4 regions of the Sutcliffiella sp. NC1 genome follow, and region 3 is predicted to be linked to each of the others. Evidence: riboswitches for the same ligand, from Rfam matches in the RefSeq annotation. Region 3 holds a riboswitch; each other region holds the start of a gene.
What was found. A riboswitch is a leader RNA that binds a small molecule or an ion and turns the genes downstream of it on or off. The one in region 3 is predicted to bind S-adenosylmethionine.

Region 1 (5,984 bases), 490 kb from region 3:
TTTTAGCACCAGCAGTTTGTAGAAAACTAATTGGACGATTCCCCTCAAAGCCGATAGCGCCATATGCAAAATCATGAACGACACAAATATTATTTTTATTTGCTAGCTCTAATGTTTCTTCAAAAAAAGCAGCTGTTGCCATAGCACCTGTAGGATTATTCGGATAGTTTAAAAACATTAACTTTGCATCTTTCAGCACAGATTCTGAGATATTTTGATAGTTTGGTAGAAAATTATTTTTCTCTTCAAGTGGCATTACTTCCATGTTTGCCTTTGCTAGCGCAACTCCAGACAAATAATCTGGATAGCCTGGATCAGGGACTAAAACGGTGTCACCTTCATTAAGCAAACAAACGGGCAGCTCTACTAATCCAGCTTTTCCGCCAAAAAGAACAGCTATTTCTGTTGCTGGATCTAACACTACATCGTATTCTCGTTTATAAAATGCTGCAACCGCCTCTTTTAAAAAATCATGGCCTCGAAATGGGGCATATTTATGATGTTGTGGTTTCAATACCGCATTTTGCATCGATTGTACAATATGTTGCGGTGTTGGCTGATCCGGATTTCCTTGTCCTAAGTTAATGACATCATGACCTAATGCAACTACTTTTCCGCTCTTTTCAACAAGGGATGCAAAAAATTGTTTTGGTAACGTTTGTAACAATTTTGATTGTTTAAAGTTTTTCATTTGTACACCTTCTTAAAAAAATGTTGAAATACTAGTGACAAATCATATAATGTTAAAAGCAAAATGTAAAGAGTTTTTTGAAATTTTCTGTAATGGGCTATACACAATGAATAATAAATTGTAAATTAGATGCAGGTAGCAGAAAACGACGAAGGCTAATAAAGGGGGACTTTTATATGTCATGGAAAGTAGCTTGTATTCAGTTTGATATAACGTTCGGTTCACCGCAAGAAAATGTTAAAAAAGTAGAAAAATTGATTATGGAAACTGTACAGAAATATAGCCCTAAAATTATCGTATTACCAGAGTTATGGACGACAGGGTACGATTTAACCCGGTTAGACGAAATTGGTGACAATAACGGTGACACTACTAAAAAAACACTTCAAATGTTAGCAAAAAAACATAATGTTCATATTGTCGGTGGTTCCGTTGCTAAAAATACATCTAAAGGTACATATAACACCATGTACACTGTAAACGACGAAGGCGATATTGTAGGTGAATATAGTAAGCTACATTTGTTTCAGTTAATGTATGAGCATCTATACTTACAACCAGGAAAAAATGATGGATTATTTCAACTAGATGGGGAAACTTGCGCTGGAGTTATTTGTTACGATATTCGCTTTCCTGAGTGGATTCGTACCCATACAACGGGAGGCGCAAAAGTGGTTTTCGTCGTTGCGGAATGGCCATTATCACGGCTCGAGCATTGGAGAGCTTTATTAATTGCTAGAGCTATTGAAAATCAATGCTATGTAGTTGCAGCTAACCGTGTTGGGAAGGACCCTAATAACGTATTTGCTGGCCATTCAATGATTATCGACCCATGGGGGGAAGTTTTAGCGGAAGGTTTGGAAGACGAAGCAATCGTTGTTAGTGACATTGATTTAGAAAAAGTGGAGAAGGTTCGGAAGCAAATACCGATATTCGAAGATCGGAAACCTAGTTATTATTAATACTATGTTAAAAGCATTGTAGCGTTATTGTTGCAATGCTTTTTTATTTTTATAGTATACATTTTTAAAAAACCTTTGGGGCAATTCTGAAAATAGGCTAGTAGTATGTTAGTTCGTTTCTCTTCGCGTTCAGTCATTTGATTTTCACGAGAGTATGTTGAGCGTTCCCTCCCCTTCCACTGCTTTTACTAACACGGTGGAAAAATCCTCCTGTTTATATTCTTTATGGTTCCTATTATGTTACATATTTATTAACTTAAAAAGGACTCCAAAATTGGAGTCCTTTTATTATTTGGCTAGCATTATTATTTTTGAACGTTAGCAGCTTGAGGTCCACGAGCACCTTCAACGATTTCGAAAGTAACTTCTTGACCTTCTTCTAAAGATTTGAAACCTTCGCCTTGGATAGCAGAGAAGTGAACGAATACGTCGTCTTGACCTTCAACTTCGATGAAACCGAAACCTTTTTCTGCGTTAAACCATTTTACTTTACCTTGTAACATTTTTTGTTCCTCCTTGCGGGTTAACCCACGTAAAAATTTATTACTATTCTTGCTCGTTCACAAAACACTTCCAGACGAAATTGCTATTATTTCTGACTTTCCACATTATTTTCACGAACAAAAATAATAACTTTATAATAACAGGAATATTGAAAAAGTTCAAGACATACAAACGATTTTACCTAGTAGAAAAATAAATTCGGGCAGTTGTCAAGTAATTTTCGGTTGCTGTTAAATATTCGAACAGTTGTATGTAATTTCTCATTGCTGTTAAGTAATTTCGGGTAGTTGCTAAGTAATTTTCGAGTGCTGTTAAGTAATTTCGAATTGTTGTTAAGTAATTTCCGAGTGCTGTTAAGTAATTTCGAATTGTTGTTAAGTAATTTCCGAGTGCTGTTATGTAATTTCGAATTGTTGTTAAGTAATTTCCGAGTGCTGTTAAGTAATTTCGAATTGTTGTTAAGTAATTTCCGAGTGCTGTTAAGTAAAATCAGTCGTCATGCACACTTTCTAAATTGCACGTAAAAAAGTTCATCCATCTTGCTTAGAGAACCGTCTTTTACTTTTGAAAGTTGACAATTTGCGCTTAAAATCTGATGTAAATTAGCATTCTCGCTCCGATAACAGTAACATTTATTATTTTAAACCGTCTGAGTGGGGCTAATGTGCTAAATTCATCTTTGAAGAGCAAAGAAAATAACAAACACTTCATTATTTTTAAAAATTTTCTTGACAATTATTACTTTTACAAGTTATGATTCTCACCAAGTGATATTTTACAAAAATACATACGAACGTAGTATTAACTACTACGAATCTCTTATCAAGAGCAGGTGGAGGGAATTGGCCCGATGAAACCCAGCAACCGACCGTAATATTGTCGTGAGACAAGGCGTTCTAATAGAACGCCGAAGCTTTTGCTTCGTAAGGCACGGTGCTAAATCCAGCAGAAATTACTTTCTGGCAGATAAGAGGTGCGAAGAATCGAACCTTCAAGCCTCTTTCAATATGGAAAGAGGCTTTTGTTATTTTTTTAACGAAAGCCTCCTACACACTTTTTATGGAGGGTTAAACAATGACAACATTAACTAAAACGTACGAACCATTAACAGAAACTACTGCAATCGAACTAGCAATTAAACTACATTTCTTTGAAAATAGCACTAGCATAAACTGTAAAGAAATAGGTGACGGCAACTTAAACTTAGTCTTCCACCTTACAGACGAAAATAACAAAGGTGTAATTATAAAGCAGGCATTGCCTTATGCAAAAGTCGTAGGGGAAAGTTGGCCACTTACTTTAAAGCGTGCTCAAATTGAAAGTAACTCATTAAAAGAAGCTGCCAAACACGTTCCTTCGCTCGTTCCAACAGTTTATTATACGGATGAACATTTAGCGATTACTGTTATGGAAGATCTTTCGCATTTAACGATAAGTAGAAAAGGCCTAATGAATGGTGAAGACTATCCTTTACTATCAGAGCATATCGGACAGTTTTTAGCCAAAACGCTATTTTACACTTCTGATTTCGGCTTAAATCAACAAAAGAAAAAACTTTTACAGCAACAATTCGCTAACCCAGAACTATGTAAAATTACAGAGGATTTAGTGTTTACAGATCCATTTTATGATAGTGAAACGAATAATTTCGAGCGTGAATTATTACCTGTCGTATCCGAGATTTGGAACGATTCTTCTCTTAAACTTGAAGTAGCAAAGTTGAAATATTCATTTTTAACAAATGGTGAAGCTCTACTACACGGGGATCTTCACACAGGTAGTATTTTTGCTAGTAATAATGAAACGAAAGTGATTGATCCAGAGTTTGCTTTTTTCGGTCCTATTGGGTTCGATGTTGGTCAATTTTTTGCTAACCTTATCGTAAATGCCCTTAGTAGAGAGCCACAAAAGCAAGGTGTATTATTTGATCATATAAATAAGACTTGGGACGTTTTTACGACTGAATTTACAAAACAATGGACTTTAGACAGTGTTGAATATTTTACGAAAACTGAAGGATATTTGTCCTACGTTTTTCAATCAATATTGGAAGACACAATTGGATATGCCGGTTGTGAATTAATTCGTCGTACCATTGGCCTTGCTCACGTAGCCGATTTAGATAACATCCCTTCCATAGAAACACGATTAAAAGCGAAAACAAAAGCTCTGCAACTTGGCAAATATTTTATTTTGAATAGAGCCAATATTCACTCTGTTGAAGATTTCATCCAAGTTAGCTTACAACATGTACAACAATAAGGAGTAGATATAATGACAACTGTAAGAAACATTCCCATTTCTGTCGAATGGAAAGATACGTATATAAAACTATTAGACCAGCAGAAGCTACCGAACGAAACTGTTTATGTACAATTAAAGACGATTGAAGATGTATGGGATGCAATCGTTACGTTAAAAGTTAGAGGTGCGCCTGCGATTGGGATTGCAGCGGCATATGGGTTAGCCCTTTCCACTAAACAATATAATGTAGAGTCTATGGATGAATTTAAAGATCTTTTCATTAAAGATATAGCTTATTTAGCGAGTTCTCGCCCGACAGCCGTGAACCTATTTTGGGCGTTAGAAAGATTAACAAATGTTTTACATGATAGCAAATCTGTAAACGAAGCAAAAACCAATATAGTTCACGAAGCGATACAAATTCAAGTGGAAGATGAAGCGGTTTGCCACCAAATTGGCGATAACGCCCTCTCTTTACTTCAAAAAGGCGATAAAGTTATGACCATTTGTAATGCTGGTTCTATCGCAACGGCTCGATACGGAACTGCTTTAGCTCCCTTTTACCTTGCAAAAGAAAAGGATTTTCCACTTTCTGTTTTTGCATGTGAAACTAGACCAGTTTTACAAGGTGCTAGATTAACAACATGGGAGTTACAACAAGCTGGTGTGGATGTGACGTTAATAACCGATAATATGGCTGCCCATACGATTATAGCTAAGCAAGTTTCTGCTATTATCGTTGGTGCCGACCGTATAACTGCAAACGGAGATACAGCTAATAAAATCGGTACATTAGGTTTGGCCATTTTAGCGAAACATTTCAACATTCCTTTTTACGTCGCTGCACCTTTATCAACTTTCGATATATCATTAAAAACTGGAGCTGAAATTCCAATTGAGGAACGAAGTGAAACAGAGGTTACGACAATTGCTGGCGTGAAAGTTGCTCCAGACGGAGTTTCTGTTTTTAATCCAGCCTTTGATGTAACACCGAATGAATATATTACAGCAATTATTACGGAAAAAGGAGTTATACTAGGAGATTTAAAAGAAGAAATAGTTAAGTTATTTCAGTAAAGTTTAGACGTTTGGTGATTTACCAAACGTCTCTTATTATTCTTAAAAGCTTGATTCCCTTATTCTATCTTAGCCCACATTTCTTTTGGATTTAGCTCATAAATACCGTTTTCTCTATACATATAGTGATTGTTAATAAATTCGCGTCTTATTGTAGCGTAGTCTTCATGATATTTTTTAATATACTCATTAATCTCTTGTTCTGTATATTTCTTCCCTAGTGTTACTCCTTCTAACATATGCTCAAAAATCATTAATCTTTTCTTTCGTTGAGCAGGAATTGTTTTTAATCTGCCATCAGGCAATAAAAAATTTTTAATAATATCTTCTTTTTGTTTTCCCATTACATCCATCCCCTTTTTCGCTCGATCCATTACTTTTAAAATAGATTCATTAAAAAACTTTAAATCTTTTTCATTTAAATAATAATAAATCGTATTTTTCTCTCGCTTCTCTTTTATTGCACTAACTTCTTTTAGCTTATTCATATGGTGAGATATCGTTGG
Region 2 (5,984 bases), 2.1 Mb from region 3:
TGTAGTGTTAGAAGCATTAGCCTGTGGCACCCCAACGATTGCGGCAAATGCAGGTGGAGTACGTTCGATTGTCAAAGAAGGAGTAACAGGGTTTTTATGTGTTGAAAAAGATACGAATGAGTTTGTAGAAAAAATTACTTATTTTTTAAAAAATGAGGCTGTTATGTATAATATGAGTCAAAAAGCAAGACAATACGCATTAACACAGTCCTGGGATTCTATTTTCGATAATTTAGTAATGGAATACGAAGAAGTGTTAAAAAGTATTGCTCTTCAACATTTAGCTTAATTTTTTTAAAGAGGTGAGTAGTAATATGTCAACTTGGAATAAACAAGCTAGTAGAAATAATAATCTACCTCCTAACATGAATATTAAAAGCGAGTCTATATTAAATAAAAAGATTCAAAATAATATTCAAGAGCAAAATGGAATGGAACCGAATGAACAAGAGGAATTATTAAATAACCCACAGTCTGAAAGCTAAAGAAAAGGGTGTTCTAAATACTCGCCCCCAATTAATTACAATGGCGGCTGGCTATTTAGTACACCCTTTTAAATTATTAGCCTAAGTCTACGTTATGATAAACTTGTTGAACATCTTCTAAATCTTCTAACGCATCAATCATTTTCTCAAACTGTGCTAATGAATCTTCCGATAAGGTTACTTCCGTTTGAGGTAACATTGTTAATTCCGCTACTTTAAATTCTGTAACCCCTGCATTTTTAAACGCCTCTTGAACAGCATGAAATTGGTCTGGCTCTGCATAAACGATGACCGTATCTTCTTCCTCTAATATATCACGTGCATCAAGATCTGCTTCCATTAATAACTCTAATACCTCGTCAGCAGACTTCCCTTCTACACCAATAACCGCAGTCGAATCGAACATGTAAGCGACAGAACCACTTACACCCATGTTACCACCATTTTTACCAAAAGCAGCACGAACTTCCGAAGCTGTTCTATTCACATTGTTCGTTAATGCATCTACTATAACCATTGAACCATTCGGACCAAATCCTTCGTAACGAAGTTTATCGTAAGTTTCTTCTCCGCCACCTTTTGCTTTTTCAATGGCACGGTCAATAATTGCTCTCGGAACATTATATGTTTTTGCCTTTTCTAAAACAAAGCGTAATGCTTGATTTAGTTCTGGGTCAGGCTCTCCCTGTTTTGCTACTACATAAATTTCACGACCGAATTTCGCATATATTCGGCTCGTATTTGCATCTTTTGCAGCCTTTTTTTCTTTAATGTTGTTCCATTTACGGCCCATCAAAAACACTCACTTTCAACATAAGTCTATAAGCAGAAGTTTTATAGCAAATATATTATAACGCTATAGGCTATGATTTGTTAAGTGTTAGAAAAAATAAACATACAAAAGCGAAGGTGCTATAGTATTCTACCATGTTACAGTTTCACTTCGCTATCGTCCATGAATCTCTCCGGTGTATGCCTTCCGTATTCTTCTTCACTATGTTGTTAGTTTTGAAAATAAAAATCCTTTCAATTTTACACCAAAAAACTGCAAAGGAATCTCTGCAGTTTTTTGGTTACATCTATTAAGCGTTTGCTTGTTCTTTTAATGCAGTAGCTTTATCTGTACGCTCCCAAGGAAGGTCAAGGTCGTTACGTCCGAAGTGGCCGTAAGCAGCTGTTTGTTTGTAAATCGGGCGACGTAAGTCAAGCATTTTAATAATACCTGCTGGACGTAAGTCAAAATTAGCACGTACAAGTTCTACTAATTTCTCTTCTGATACTTTTCCAGTTCCGAAAGTATCAACTGCGATAGAAACTGGTTGAGCAACACCAATTGCATATGCTAGTTGCACTTCACATTTGTCAGCAAGTTCTGCAGCAACGATGTTTTTCGCAACGTAACGAGCAGCATAAGCACCAGAGCGGTCTACTTTAGTAGCATCCTTACCAGAGAAAGCTCCTCCACCATGACGTGCATAACCACCGTACGTATCAACAATAATTTTTCTACCAGTTAAACCAGCATCCCCTTGAGGTCCACCAATTACGAAACGACCTGTTGGGTTGATGAAATATTTAGTGTTTTCGTCAATTAATTCAGCTGGAACAACTGGATTAATAACGTACTCTTTAATATTGCGTTGAATTTGCTCTAACGTAATTTCTGGGTGATGTTGTGTTGAAATAACAATCGTATCAATACGAACAGGTTTGTCGTTCTCATCATACTCCACTGTTACCTGTGTTTTACCGTCTGGACGTAAGTATGGTAAGATTTCTTCTTTTCTTACTTCAGTTAGACGACGAGCTAATTTGTGAGCAAGAGATATTGGTAATGGCATTAATTCTTTCGTTTCATTACAAGCAAAACCAAACATTAAACCTTGGTCTCCAGCTCCAATAGCCTCGATTTCCGCATCTGTCATTTGTCCTTCACGTGCCTCTAACGCTTGGTCTACCCCCATCGCGATATCAGCAGATTGCTCATCTATTGAAGTTAATACTGCACACGTTTCCGCATCAAATCCGTATTTCGCACGCGTATATCCGATACCTTGAATAGTTTCACGAACAATTTTAGGAATATCTACATATGTAGATGTTGTAATTTCACCAGCAACTAATACAAGACCTGTAGTAACAGATGTTTCACAAGCTACGCGGGCATTAGGGTCATTTGCCAAAATAGCATCCAGGATAGAATCAGAAATTTGATCACAAATTTTGTCCGGGTGTCCCTCAGTAACGGACTCAGAAGTAAATAAACGACGTTGTTTTGTCATTTTATAAAGTTCCTCCTTTATAATTATCGGTGTATATCACCATCATGATACGGATCTCCACTTTCCCAATAAAACTTTAAGATAAGCTCCAATGTTAATATATAACGCTCTCCCTTATCTTGTGTCAAAATATAAAAAACCTTTCCTTTTTTTGAGGAAAGGTTGAAGATTTATCGCCTTTCACTCTTATCACGCAAAGCATATAATACTTTGCTTCAGGTTAGCACCTTTTCTCACTTCATTAAATATGCCCAGTATGTATTGCAGTTAAATGAGCAGGTTGCTGGGTTTCATCGGGCCTGTCCCTCCACCATCTCGGGATAAGAGTATCCGTTCAGTGATTTATATTATCGTAGTGAAACTATCTATGTCAACAAAAACCGACATTTTTCCTAAAGAAAAAAAGAGAAATACTTGTATTTTTATAATATAGTGAATATATACTATGAAGTAATCTTCCACTAGCTTTATCAACTACTACAATGTTAGAGTTCATCAATATGACGCTATCTATACCAAATTTGAGAAAAAAGTGTATTTTATGAACTTCCATTGTAATCTTTACATAAAATATCACAATTAGTATGGACTATTGATGTTAATGTGTTATACTTTTAATTATTAACATAAACAATACACTTTTCTGAAGGAGAGTTTAAAGATGAAAACGGTTGGTATCGATAACGGACTATCTACATTATTATATGGAAGCAATGCAAATGTACAATTATCTGTCCCACAATTGGTAGAAAAAGTTTTAGAAAGAAAAGAAGGAACTTTATCTGCAACAGGTGCAGTGCTTGCAACTACTGGAAAATACACAGGTAGATCACCGAAAGATAAATTTATCGTCCAAGACGAAATCAGTAAAGATAAAGTAGACTGGGGAAAAGTAAATCAACCTATTTCTGAAGATGTATTTGATGCATTATATAATAAGGTTGTTCATTACTTAGAAAACAAAGATGAAATTTTTATTTTTAAAGGTTTTGCAGGTGCAGACGAGAAGTATCGCTTACCAATTCAAGTTATCAATGAATTTGCATGGCACAACCTTTTTGCACACCAATTATTTATTCGTCCAACAGAAGAAGAAGTAGCAACACATGAAGCTGGATTTTCGATTATTTCGGCACCAACGTTTAAGGCTGATCCTTCAATTGATAAAACAAACTCTGAAGCATTCATTTTAGTATCGTTTAAAAAGAGAATTATTTTAATAGGCGGTACAGAATATGCTGGCGAAATGAAAAAATCAATTTTCTCGATTATGAACTACTTATTACCTGAAAACGGTATTTTGCCGATGCACTGCTCTGCTAACGTAGGTCGTGAAGGAGATGTGGCGTTGTTTTTCGGGTTATCAGGAACTGGTAAAACGACCCTTTCTGCCGATCCAAATCGTAAATTAATTGGTGACGACGAACATGGTTGGTCCAACACTGGTGTATTCAACATTGAAGGTGGTTGTTATGCAAAATGTATCGGACTTTCTCAAGAAAAAGAACCACAAATTTTTGATAGCATCCGCTTCGGATCTGTATTAGAAAATGTAGTATTAAATGAAAACAGTAGAATTCCTGATTACGATGATTCGTCACTAACAGAAAACACTCGTGCAGCATATCCATTACAAGCAATGAATAACATTGTTGATCCAAGCGTTGCTGGGCATCCAACAACTATTATATTTTTAACAGCTGATGCAACTGGGGTACTACCTCCTATTAGCAAATTATCAAAAGAACAAGCTATGTTCCATTTTTTAAGCGGTTACACAAGTAAACTTGCTGGAACAGAACGTGGCATCACTTCACCACAGGCAACGTTCTCTACATGCTTCGGATCACCTTTCTTACCACTACCTGCAACAACTTATGCAGAAATGTTAGGAAAGAAAATTGACGAACACAACGTTCAAGTATTTTTAGTTAATACAGGGTGGACCGGTGGAGAGTATGGTGTAGGTAATAGAATGAAACTTTCCTATACTCGTTCCATGGTGCAAGCAGCTCTTGAAGGTGAATTAACAAATGCAGAATTTCAACCTGATCCATATTTCGGAGTAAACGTACCTTTACATGTAACTGGTGTTCCTGACGAAGTATTACAACCTAAGAAAACATGGACTAGTGAAGCAGAATATGATAAAAAAGCACGTGAACTAGCAGAGAAGTTCAAACAAAATTTCACAAAATTCCAACATGTTCCAAATAACATTTTAGCTCTTGGTGGTCCAACAGTTTAATTAAAAAGCACGACTGTATGATAGTCTATACCATACAGTCGTGCTTTTTCTATGTAACAAGGTACTGCTATTGATTCTTCATCCACTCCGTTAATCTTCTCACTGTTCTTCGGTTTTGCTCTGGCGGAAAATAATGAGTAAATTCATAAAAATACCAACTTTCCACTCTTTTCTCTAATTCTTTCAAACGCTTCTCAAGACGAATGGAATGTTCAATTGACACATTCTCATCCTTAGCACCATGAATTAATAGTACAGGACTTTTAATCTTTTCTACTTCATATAGTGGCGTTCGCCAATCATATCGCTCTGGTACTTTATTAGGAGTTCCACCAACTACTCTCTTTAACATTCTACGTAAATCTACTCGCTCCTCATATGTTAAATGCATATCCGAGACACCGCCCCAGCATACAACTGACAGAACAGTAGGAAAATGAATGGCTGTTAATAAAGCCATTACACCTCCTCTTGAAAATCCAAACACATGGATGCGATCTGCTTGAACCTTTTCGTATCGCTCAAGTAATTGATAAGCCGCAAATGCATCTTGGCGATCATCTCCTGCGAAGTCTTCGTTTCCCTCTCCACCTTGGTTCCCACGATAGAATGGTGCCATCACAACAAAACCTTCAGACGCAAACTGAACAATTCTTGCTACCCTAACTTGTCCAACATTTTTTATTCCCCCACGCAAGTAAAGGAAACCGTCATACTTTCCAGCCTCTTTAGGTTCGGCCAATAGACCCTTCACCTTTAAACCACCACTCATATAAGTGATTGTATATACATCTATCTTTGAACTTGGAGAAGGAAACCGTTTTTTATCAATAATTTTTCCATCACTATTCACGTTTTTCATCTCCTTAGGCATTCACACATTTTTTCCTACATGAATATTGTAATTAGTAGTTGAACTTTCCTATTCATTTAGTGATTAGTTTAACTATTCCTGGACATTCCAGCAAC
Region 3 (5,984 bases):
CTATCATTAGCATTACTTTGCAAATATAATTTTAGTATTTTATAAAAATAATAGAATTAACAAATGATCTAGTTTATGGAACATAGCAAGTTGCTGCTTAGCTACTACCCCTTCTACCGGGTATCGCCGACCATTGATAACGATTAGCTCATGAAAATTGTCTGGAAGTAAATGAAGCGACAAAAAAATTAGTCACACATACTATGACATTTCTATTTTTTTAGATATAATTACTTTCGTACTATTTAATAAAGGTGGTCACCATGACAAAGTGCCTAGACGGTGTATATTCTATTATTCTATACGAATTAACTAAACTAGTTGATGAGTATTATCGTTGCCCTGACCCTTGCATTAGGAATGAAATATATAAAGATATTCTTCTTTTAAGTGAAGCTGTTAACCAAGACTATTAGTTTTGGTTTTCTTTTTTGCTTGGCGTTTTAATTTTACATACTATTAATCTACTTCACTTTTTCATAGATAAATGTTGATTTATATGCCAACATACTTCCATGCCCTATCATTCACTCTAGTAAATGCATACTCTATCTTATGAAAATAAGGGAGGTTAAAAAATATGCAAGAAAATATCATCAATACTATTAGACAGTCTTTACTAGATAGTCTTTCTACTCTCACTCCTGGACATTATATTACGATCGTGGATGAAGAAGGCAGAACAAGGACATCTAGAGCTAGTGAAGAGATTTTACACCCAGGAGAAATTGGTGTTGTGTTTTGCTTACCTATTATAGGAGCGCCAACGAGAAGATTACCCGACGTCAATTTAGGACGAAACCAATACGTTAGGGCTTTTTGTGGATTAACGACAATTGATGTATTCTGTAGTCAAAGAATAAGTGGTCCTCCGACACGAACGGTTTCGATGAGAACAGGGGAGTTTTTCGTTATTACTTGTGAACGGTAAATAAGATTATACAAAAAACAGGAGGCTAGCATTCGCCTCCTGTTTTTTTAGACATGTAATCTAAATTACTCCGCTAACCACCAGTTTTTTATGTTATAAAAACCGTTACTTGGGTGAAACTCAAATCCTCCTAAGTTAATTGGTAGTGCATAATGTACGTTTGGATAGTATAAAAATGTATACGGTTGGTCTTCCGAGATTTGTTGGTATAGTTCGTGTAAAACTTCCAATCTTTTTTCATCATCTAAGATTTTTACGTTTTCCTCTAGTAATTGATCAACCTCTGGATTACTGTGTTGTGTATAGTTCAACCCTTGTTCTCTATGTTTGGAGTGGAAGTAATCCGTTTGATCTGGGTCTACCCCTAAACTCCATCCATTAATACATGCATCGTACTCATGTGCCATGTTTGCACTTACAAATGCGCTCCACTCGAGCACTTTAATGTTCACTTCAATACCAACTTCTTTTAATTGTTCTTGCGCAATTACCGCGATTTGTTCACGGGCTTTATTACCTTGGTTCACATTTAGTGTGAATTCGAATTTCTCTCCATCTTTATCAAGAATGCCATCTCCATCTGTATCTTCCCAACCCGCTTCCGCCAACAGAGCTTTAGCTGCTTCTAGGTCGTAATCAAATACAGGTACATCTTCCGTGTAAGACCAACTAACTGGACTTGCTGTAGAATTCGCTAGCTGACCATCACCTTCTAACACACTTTCAACAATTACTTCTCTATTCAAAGCGTGGGTTAATGCTTGACGAACTTTTTTATCTTGAAATAACGGATTTTTTTGATTCCAGCCGATATACGTATACGACAATCCAAGGCCAGATTGCAACTGAATGAGTCCTTGCGCTTCTAAATCTTGTGCAAGCATAAGGTCTTCTGATTGAACAGCAATGTGATGAATATCTCCTGTTTGCAGTTGAACCATTAACGAGTTCGCATCTGGAACAATTTTGTAAACGATAGAATCAAAATTAGGGCGACCGTCGTAATAGTCTTCATTTGCTTCTACTTTTATGTACTCTCCATCTTTCCATTCAACAAACGTGAATGGACCAGTTCCAATCGGCTCTTTCGTGTTAAATGGATGTTCCGCCAAATCGCCAATCGGCACATCTTCTAAAATATGTTTCGGTAAAATGTGATAACTCATCGTTGACAAAAATGGTGCATATTTTTCTGTTAGTGTAATTTGTACTGTATACGGATCAACAGCCTGTATGTCCTTAATTTGTTCAAAGTCAGATGCACGCGCACCTGCGTAATCGTCATGTAGTGGAATGCTATATGTAAATACAACATCTTCTGCGGTTAATTCTTCACCGTCATGAAATTTCACCCCTTCTTTCAAGTGAAAGGTCCAAGTTAAGCCATCTTCCGAAACATCCCAGTCCTCTGCTAAGTCTCCTTCAAACTCTAAACTAGTATTTGTTTTTACTAATCCGTTAAAAAGAAAACCCTGAATAGCACTACTTGTTGTATCAACGGAATATAAGGAATTAAAAATAGTAGGTGAACCGGTGCTTCCGATAATGAAGTCTCCACCATTAACAGGGTCCCCACTCACATTTTGGGTACCCTCATTTACTGTTCCAGTGGCACATCCAGTTAAAAATAAACTCATCGTAACTACTAAACTAGCAATACTTAAAATAATTTTTTTTGTATTCATGTAAAAATCCTCCTTCTGTTCTCCTCATTAAGATGATTTCAAAAAATAAGTTTAACGAATCCCCTCCTCTTAATAAGTAAAACGATATGTTTACTTGGTTTATTAGTAACAGACACCTACTTTTTTACCGATCTTCTTCCAAACAAAAAGCCCCTTTTCTAAGCAATAGAAAAGAGGCACATTTATGTAAAAGTCCGTACCTCTTATCTCTCAGAAAAATAGTATCTTTCTGTTGGAATTAGCACCGTGTCACAATGGAAAATCCTAGGCTACTAACATAATTGTTAGTTGCCCCATCTCACAATGGTATTACGACCGGTTGCCGGGCTTCATCGGGCCAAATCCCTCTGCCTGCTCTCGATAAGAGTGTCATATTAAGTTGCTTTATTATATTAATACAATAAAAACAAAAATTCAACCTATTATTATAAAATTAGGAAAAAAGAAACAGTTTGGGACAGAGGGACAGGTCCCTCGTCCACACATTTTTTGGAATTTAAGTAAGAATATATGCAAATCATCTTTCTTGCTTCATGATGTATAATCTCTAAATGAGTGCAAACAATAGTATTTACCACTTCAAGAATGAAAAGACTGAACTGTACCATAAGTACGAACTCAGTCTTTATATCGATTAATTTGCAGGTATTAAAACCGTATCAATGACATGTATAACACCGTTCGAAGCCTGAATATCCGGTTTCACAATGTTGGCATTATTTACACGTGCTGGATTAAGAGAGAAAGTTACTTCTTTAGTAGCAAGTGTTTTTGCCTTCATTCCTTCTTTTAAATCACGTGACATGACTTTACCAGGTACTACATGGTATTGAAGAATTGTTGCTAGGTCTTCTCTTTCTAATAATTGCTCAGGTGTTACGTTTAATTCTTTTAGCAGTTTTTCAAAAGCCGCATCAGTCGGTGCGAAAACGGTAAAAGGACCATCACCTTTTAGCGCGTTCACTAATCCAGCCTTTTCTAAAGCTGCTGCTAATGTTTTAAACTCACCTGCTTCTAATGCTGTATCAACAATGTCTTTCGTAGGTGCAGGATTCTCAGCTCCTAATGCACTAGTAGATAAGGACATTACCATTAATACAACTAATAAACCCATAATCAACTTCACTTTCTTCATATTTCTTACCTCCTTTTTATTTACATCTACTATCCGTTACGCTTTTATGATGCGTCACACCCCATGTATGTATTCTCCAATGTATAGTATTTTGATTAGTCGTTATTTTTATCCAAAGAAATTTCCTATTACAATTGGACAGGATCGTCAAGCACACACTTTTAGTAATGCTACAAATATATGCGTGCACGCAAATCCATCTCAAAAACGTTGTACTCTTTATCAAATATATTTTTTCCTAATAACTAATTGTTGTTATAATTAACTTAAACAATATAGTTTAGGAGATGCCATTTATGAAGCCCCGAGTTACTGTAATTACTTTAGGTGTAGATAATTTAGAAAAATCTTTGGTTTTCTATCGTGATGGTCTTGGCCTTCCCACAAATGGCATAGTCGGTGAAGAATTTGAAAATGGCGCAGTTGCTTTTTTTGAGTTACAACCTGGATTAAAACTTGCCATTTGGAATCGAAAAGATATTGCTCATGAAGCAAAAGTTACCTTATCTGCACCAAGCACTACCGAATTTACTTTAGGTCACAATGTTAATAGTAAAGCCGAAGTTGACGATATAATGGAACAAGCAAAACAGGCAGGAGCAACTATAACTGATCCCGCACACGACACTTTCTGGGGTGGATATTCTGGTCACTTTCAAGACCCAGATGGTCACTTATGGGAAGTAGTTTGGAATCCTCAATGGGATACAATTGAGTAACCTTAAGACCATTAAGAACAAAAGGAGAAATATTATGGAGAAAGTTAAAGCAATCGTTTTGTTTAGTAGGCAAGATAAACCACGTAAGGTGTTTAAGACTATGGCAGAAGCACAAAGGTACTGTGTAGAAAATATGATATGTAATCAAGGTTGGGTTACACGTAGCTTAGAAACAGGGCAGAGGTTTTATGAAGCACAGAATGGTGGTTACACAATTAGCCACAACGGTTATGAGGGGCACGGAATGTATGTGAGATGGGCTAAAGTGAAACCCGAAGTGTTGGAAAGAAGAAATAGGTAAATCTGCAATTTTTACAGAAAAATATTAGTATTTGCTAAAGGAGGTTCCCTCTTGAATATTTTAGTTTTAGGTGCAACAGGACGAGTTGGAAGTCTAATAGTTACATATGCTCTTCAAGACAATCATCGTGTTACTGTAATAGTTCGCACCCCCGAAAAAATACAAATAAACAATGATAATTTAACGATCATTCAAGGGAATGTGTTAAATAAAGATGATATCGTCCGGGTAATGCATGGAATTGATGTAGTTATTAGTGCACTAAATACGGATGGCAACGACACTCTATCTGAAAGCATGCCACTAATTATCGAGGCAATGGAAAACGAGAGTATTAAACGAATGATAACGGTTGGAACTGCAGGTATTCTTCAAAGTAGAACTACCCCTAATACTCTTCGTTATCTATCAAGTGAATCAAAGCGTAAGTCAACCCGTGCAGCAGAAGAACATCATAAAGTTTACGATATCCTTAAAGAGTCAACACTCGACTGGACCATTGTTTGTCCTACGTATTTACCGAACGGAGAAAAAATAGGTAAATATCGTGTAGAACGTAATTATTTACCGGAGAACGGGGCTGAAATTTCTGAACCGGATACAGCTGAATTTACATATAACCAGATTGAATCAAGCGATTATATTAAATCTCGTGTAGGTATCGCCTACTAATGTATGATTGACTGAACAGGAAACTCGTATACACAAATAGCGGAAACACACCATATAAAGCGAGTTTCCGCTATTATTTAACCACATCCACCACGTTGTTGAACCTTAAACTCTATCTTTCATTAAGAACTTTAAGTAAGAACGAGTTCATACTTCGATTCATTTTAATAAATTCAATAAAGTTAAATCCCTCTGTAAAAATAATTACTTCGATTTTCTTTCCGTTTTTGTCTTCAATATAAAGAGCTTGGTTTAAAACAAATGCAGTTGAACCACCTTTCGCTCCGAAGTGTGCATACTTTTCTCGGTTGGAAGTATGTAGCTCCATTGGCCACTCCATTATTTCACGGAGAATGCCTTCTCCTCCTGGAAGAGTTGCCTTATCATTAGAAATCGCTTCCATTACCTTTCCATAGTCTTCTACTGTCGCGTTTGGTAATCGGTTAGACCATATTTTTTGTAGCTCCATTGGGATGGAAACAGTACCATCGAAAAATGCTGCCTCCCCCTTCTTCAATACGTTATGAATCTCCCAAGCAAG
Region 4 (5,984 bases), 610 kb from region 3:
ACTTATCCCATTGAGGAATAAATTCATTTTCCTCCATTTTTTTATAACGCTTTTCCATTTTTGCTATTATTTTATCCCCTTTATCAGGTGGTATTATACCGTACTCAACGTACTTGTTAATGATGTTTTTCTTCTCTATTAACACATTTTTATGTAGTGCCCCGAGCTCCTCTTTCTGAGAATCTGTTAATTTTACATCTTTGTTTATCCAGCCTTCTCCGTTGAAATGAGCTTGAACATTAGAGAGTGGAGCAAAACTAACGACAAGTACGACAAAACTTAATAAAAATATAAATTTTCTCATTAGTTTCTTCCTTTCCTTTTTTATTATTATGTCTGATATATGTGAAAATATGTAAAATAATTAACTCATGTGTTTTATGAGTAAATATAAAACTATAAAATAATTACTTTAAGAGGTAATTTTTATTACGTTTACGCATATAATGTGTTGACTTTAGATAGTAAAATAAATTACTATTTAAAGTAACAACAAGACTTTTCTTAAAATTAAAAAAGGAGTGGAGAAAAGATGGAAAATTTAAAACTTAATGTCCCATTATTAAGAAAGAGGGTTCCCAATTTAACAAGTGCTGCCCGAGCAGTAGGCTTGCGACCAGCTACCGTTTCTAATTTATGTACAGGAAAAATTCCAGTTGGAAGAGCAGAAGTTAGAACAATTGTTGCGTTAGCATCTTTAGCGAAATGTAGTTTAGACGAACTAATAATTAGAGAAGATTCTATCGAAATGTTGGAAACGGGTATTAAAGTTGTGGATTTATTTGCTCCTATAGTGAAAGGAGGAACGGTCGGATTAGTAGCTCGTCCAGGAATGGGCCAACTAGTTGTTCTTGCAGAGTTGTTTCATAATCTTAAACAGAATGGATATCGTACAATACTTCAAAAACCAGAAGGCATTTATCCAGAGCTCCAAGATTTGTATCCATTAGTAGATATACTATCAAATTCAATTAATGAAACGCATGAAGTAATAGTAAATAGTTCAAATAGTAACAATCATATTCTTTTTGCTACCGATAGAGAGCATGTACTAACTGGAGAGACATTCGAGTTACAAGAGAGATTAGAGCAAGAAGGAATTTCAAACGTTACGACAATTCTTCTGGATCTAAAAGGAGAAGTAATGGATGAAGAAATGCCATATGGTCCGTTAGAAACTGTTTGGCACTTTGATGCGGACTTAGCTGCAAGATTTAAATTCCCTGCCGTAAATCCAATTTATTCTACTTCGTCTATATTAGAAGGAGCATATATTGATCAAAATCACTTATCAGTTCAACAACGTGCAAAAAAATTATTACGTCGTTATCGTGAATTACGTGCGCTAGTTCAAGTAAGAGGAAATCAAGCAATCCCGATTTCAGAGAAAGAAACGTACGAAAGAGGGGAAAAACTTGAAGCATATTTAACGCAACCTTTTTTCGTAGCGGAAGAGCATACGAAAGTAAAAGGACAATCGGTTTCTTTACAAGAAGTTATACAAGATGTTCAAACAATCATAAGTGGCGGTGCAGATGGGCGTAGAGTAGAAGATGTTACTTTTGTAGGTAGGCTTTAATATTCATAGTTTAGCGATGTAACGACAAAAAAAAGAGACACAATTTGAATTCAATCAAACTTGTGTATCTTTTCTTTCGTCGTTATTTGTTTGCACATCTTTATTGAGCTTCATAATTTCAAGTTCCAATTTTTTATGTTCAAGCTCTAATTCTTTTTCTTTTAATTCATAACTTTTTTTCTTATCATAACCATAATATAGTAGTGATAGTGCCACTATAATTGTTGATGCAATATAAATATCCATCCACCCACACCCTTTCAAGTGCAATTTCTTTTATATTTTAACATACTAAGGCCATTTGAATGGTTAAGAAGTAGTTGCCAAGCCTTTTTAAAGATTACTTAATATACGGTATATTAGGTAAAAAAGTTTCAACTATTATTAGTTTGCTTTTTATATTAAAAAAAATGAAACCTTTTCCACCCTAAAACGTTTGAATATTATGACATAAGGAAAGGGGGAAACACAATGTTAAAAAGGATATTGATTGTTTTCCTATTTACGATTATTTGTTTTACTATTTCAATCGTTTGGTGGAGTACTCAATCAAATGTTTCAAGTGGAATATATCCTTTAAATAGTGGTGGCTCTATCGTGTTAACAGTGGAAGAGAACATACCAATTGCGTCATTTTCACTACCTGTTGTGTGGGTAAAAGCTCATCCATGGCAAAAAACGCCTACTATTGATAAATTAATTTTTAGAGATGACAAAGGTAATGTTTTCTCAAAAATGGAAGGGGAATACATTTTACAAGTGGATGAGGATTTACCGTGGTATAAAAGGAACATTCACTCAGAAGTAGAAATGATGATAAACGGTGAATCTAAAGTTACAATTGGGGAAAGGACAATGACCTCGATAAAGGATAGTTTTGATGAAAACTACATGCTGAATTCATTACAATTACAGGTTAACGGGATGGAAGAAACTTTCTCAATGGATAAAACGTACCAATTTACGTTAATAGGTAATGAAGATCAAGTTAGTCATAATAGATGGGTTATGAATGGCCTACTAGGTTTTAATGGAACAGGTTATATATTTAGATTAGATGGCCCAAAGGGAGACGTATTAGAACGCATACTGTTTTGGCTACCAGGTATGACAGAAAATGATATAAATAATATGATGTACACATTTGATGATGATTTTGAATTATACTCGAATGAACTTGATGAATTTAATGGTGAACCTCTTAATTTACCATTAACATTGACGGAAAGAGAAATGCTCCTATATATTCCATTATCCTCCAAAAATATTGATGAGCTAAAAGGGAAAATAGTATATATACAACCATTCTTCCAGTTTAGTAATCAAGATGGAGATCAATATTACTCTGGAGGTATGGGTTCTATAGGTGAATTCTACCCTAAAATCGGCGGAATAAACTTAATATTACCAGAAGAATGAACATACTAATCATAGATTAAAAGTATGTTTTTAAAAAAGATTACAAAAACTATTGACAGAAAATATTTAAAATTGTTATTATTTTATTTAACAACATAATAATAAATGAAACTTCTTATTAAGAGTGGTGGAGGGAACAGACCCGAAGAAGCCCGGCAACCTTCAAACGATTTGAAAGGTGCTAAATTCTGCAAACATTATTGTTTGAAAGATAAGGAGAGGACTGCATATTAATCCTTTCTAATCTTTTAGAAAGGATTTTTAATTTTTGGAGGTGGCGACAACTAGGAATATATTATTGTACGACATCATAACGTAAAATATTTACAACTTTATAAACTCTTATCAAGAGTGACCGAGGGGTCAGGCCCGATGACGTCCAGCAACCTTCAAAAACTTGAAAGGTGCTAAATCCTGCAGACACTTTTTGTCTGGAAGATAAGAGGAGGGAAAATGAACCTCTTCTTATGAAGAGGTTTTTATTTTTGTAGATATTGTAGGCTAGTCAATAGATATTCAAGAAAAAAAGTAAACTTAAAAAATATTAATTTTGGAGGAATGTAACATGTCAAATAATCAAGAGTATAAGTTAGAAACAGTTTTATTACACGGTGGTCAACAAGTAGATCCTACAACAGGTTCACGAGCAGTTCCGATTTATCAAACAACTTCATATGTATTTGAGAGTACAGAACAAGCACAAAACTTATTCGGACTTAAAGAGTTCGGAAACATTTATAGTAGAATTACGAATCCAACAGTTGATGTTTTTGAACAAAGAATAGCGCTATTAGAAGGTGGGGTTGCGGCAGTTGCGTTAAGCTCTGGGATGGCTGCTATTACCTTTTCCATATTAAACATAGCTCAAGCTGGTGATGAAATAATTGCTGCTGAAAACCTGTACGGTGGAACATATAATTTATTCGCAAACACACTACCGAAATATGGAATCAAGGTACATTTTGTAGATACAACAAACCCAGAAAAAGTTAGAGAAGCAATTACCCCTAACACAAAAGCTGTTTTTGCAGAAACAATCGGCAATCCAAGTTTAAACGTGTTGAAAATTGAAGAGATTGCAAACGTTGCGCATGAAAACAATGTTCCATTAATTGTTGATAATACGTTTGCACCGTATGTATGTCAACCGCTTAAATGGGGAGCTGATATCGTTGTACATTCTGCAACAAAATGGATAGGAGGTCATGGTACAACAATCGGTGGGGTCGTTGTAGATGGTGGAACTTTTAATTGGGATCAACCGAAATACCCTGGTTTTATAGAAAAAGATGAAAGTTATCACGGTCTTCGATTTGCCGAGACGTTCGGTCCATTAGCTTATGCTGTAAAGCTACGTGTTCAACTATTAAGGGATATCGGTGCATGTTTAAGCCCACAAAGTGCTTTCCTTCTATTACAAGGGTTAGAAACATTACATTTACGTATGGAAAGGCATAATGAAAATGCGAAAGAAATAGTTGCATTTTTACAACAACATCCTGCTGTTGATTGGGTCACTTTCCCAGGTTTAGAAAACCATTCATCAAACCATTTAGCAAAGAAATATTTAAACAATACGTACGGATCAATTATTGTATTTGGAATTAAGGGTGGAAGAGAAGCAGGTAGAAAAGTCATTGATAGTGTAAAATTATGGTCTCACCTAGCGAATGTCGGGGATGCTAAATCGCTCATTATACATCCAGCTTCAACTACACATCAGCAAGTATCTTCTGAAGATTTACAGAAAACAGGAGTTACAGAAGATTTAATACGTTTATCGGTTGGCATAGAATCCGTTGAAGATTTAAAAAATGATTTAGATCAAGCCTTTTATTCAGCTACTGGATTTACTGTGAAAGGGGCAATTGCTGGAGATGCTTCAAACAAATAATTTATACGAAGTCGGAAAGGTTTGTATTGGTGACTTTGAATTGGAGAGTGGTGTCCATTTAAAAGATGTGGAAGTCGCTTATGAAAGAGTAGGGAACCTTTATGGCGATAGTATAATAGTTTGTCATGCTTTAACAGGAAACCACTTAACAGTCGGGACATCGGTGTCCCCTGGCTGGTGGAGAGATCTTATCGGACCTTCACGTTATATCGATACGAACAAATATAATGTTATTACGATGAATGTGCTCGGAGGCTGCTCGGGCTCAACTGGTCCTACTTCTATAAATCCTGAAACAGGAAAAAAATATAGGGGGGATTTTCCTACTATAACCATTCGAGATATCGTTCATAGTCACAAAAGAGCGTTAGAAAAAATAGGAGTAACAGAAGTGCTATCAATTATTGGTGGTTCATTGGGTGGCATGCAAGTTTTAGAATGGGGGATACTTTATCCCCATTTTGCAAAACATTTAATACCGATGGCAGTTACCCCTACCTTATCCGATTATGGTATTGCATTCAATACGATTGGAAGACACGCTATTCAAAATGATCCAGCTTGGAACAACGGTTTTTATGAGGAACAATCGATAAAAGGTTTAGAAGTAGCAAGAATGGTAGGGCTTGTTACGTATCGTTCGCAACGTTTATTTAACAACCGTTTCCAACGTGAAAAAAAGAACGCATCCCAATATCAAATAGATTCCTATTTGAAATATCAAGGAGAAAAATTTGTAAAACGTTTTGATGCAAATAGTTATTTGTGTTTGTTGCAAGCGATGGATTCTTTTGATATTGGATTTAAGAGACATGGGATAGAAAAAGCATTAAAAAATATCGAGAGTTCGTTAACGATGGTGGCTTTTTCGCATGACCTATTATATCCACCTACAGTAATAGAAGAAACAGTATTATTACTTAAAAGAGTTGGCAAAGTAGCAAACTATATTTATGTACAAACAGACTTTGGGCATGATGGATTTTTAGTAGAATTTGAGAAGTTTGGAACGGAGATTTCGTTACAGTTACAAACGGTATTGCAGACACGGTAAAAAATAAATTCTGTTATTTGAATAGTACTTCAGAAGAG

Region 1: it holds a riboswitch for S-adenosylmethionine, as region 3 does, so the genes downstream of both, mtnK (S-methyl-5-thioribose kinase) here and O1A01_RS09020 (peptide-binding protein) in region 3, are expected to answer to the same signal.
Region 2: it holds a riboswitch for S-adenosylmethionine, as region 3 does, so the genes downstream of both, metK (methionine adenosyltransferase) here and O1A01_RS09020 (peptide-binding protein) in region 3, are expected to answer to the same signal.
Region 4: it holds a riboswitch for S-adenosylmethionine, as region 3 does, so the genes downstream of both, O1A01_RS12365 (O-acetylhomoserine aminocarboxypropyltransferase/cysteine synthase family protein) here and O1A01_RS09020 (peptide-binding protein) in region 3, are expected to answer to the same signal.

What each region holds. Positions count from the first base shown of each region.
Region 1 is NZ_CP115153.1:2,250,300-2,256,283, reverse strand. Features, by position in the region: gene O1A01_RS11750 (pyridoxal phosphate-dependent aminotransferase) at 1-691, opposite strand, end outside; gene O1A01_RS11745 (carbon-nitrogen family hydrolase) at 868-1,653, shown strand; gene cspD (cold-shock protein CspD) at 1,959-2,156, opposite strand; SAM riboswitch class I at 2,974-3,130, shown strand; gene mtnK (S-methyl-5-thioribose kinase) at 3,232-4,419, shown strand; gene mtnA (S-methyl-5-thioribose-1-phosphate isomerase) at 4,432-5,478, shown strand; gene O1A01_RS11725 (DUF2087 domain-containing protein) at 5,538-5,984, opposite strand, start outside.
Region 2 is NZ_CP115153.1:3,891,523-3,897,506, forward strand. Features, by position in the region: gene O1A01_RS20215 (glycosyltransferase family 4 protein) at 1-289, shown strand, start outside; gene O1A01_RS20220 (hypothetical protein) at 315-485, shown strand; gene O1A01_RS20225 (YebC/PmpR family DNA-binding transcriptional regulator) at 562-1,278, opposite strand; gene metK (methionine adenosyltransferase) at 1,568-2,767, opposite strand; SAM riboswitch class I at 2,951-3,094, opposite strand; gene pckA (phosphoenolpyruvate carboxykinase (ATP)) at 3,429-5,015, shown strand; gene O1A01_RS20240 (alpha/beta hydrolase family protein) at 5,083-5,877, opposite strand.
Region 3 is NZ_CP115153.1:1,755,781-1,761,764, reverse strand. Features, by position in the region: gene O1A01_RS09030 (hypothetical protein) at 264-416, shown strand; gene O1A01_RS09025 (hypothetical protein) at 581-931, shown strand; gene O1A01_RS09020 (peptide-binding protein) at 997-2,616, opposite strand; SAM riboswitch class I at 2,817-2,983, opposite strand; gene O1A01_RS09015 (fasciclin domain-containing protein) at 3,251-3,751, opposite strand; gene O1A01_RS09010 (VOC family protein) at 4,048-4,470, shown strand; gene O1A01_RS09005 (hypothetical protein) at 4,505-4,771, shown strand; gene O1A01_RS09000 (NAD(P)-dependent oxidoreductase) at 4,823-5,443, shown strand; gene O1A01_RS08995 (serine hydrolase) at 5,556-5,984, opposite strand, start outside.
Region 4 is NZ_CP115153.1:2,370,611-2,376,594, forward strand. Features, by position in the region: gene O1A01_RS12345 (YckD family protein) at 1-304, opposite strand, end outside; gene O1A01_RS12350 (ATP synthase beta subunit C-terminal domain-containing protein) at 533-1,579, shown strand; gene O1A01_RS12355 (hypothetical protein) at 1,634-1,825, opposite strand; gene O1A01_RS12360 (hypothetical protein) at 2,051-2,998, shown strand; SAM riboswitch class I at 3,111-3,216, shown strand; SAM riboswitch class I at 3,338-3,443, shown strand; gene O1A01_RS12365 (O-acetylhomoserine aminocarboxypropyltransferase/cysteine synthase family protein) at 3,564-4,892, shown strand; gene metX (homoserine O-acetyltransferase MetX) at 4,876-5,946, shown strand.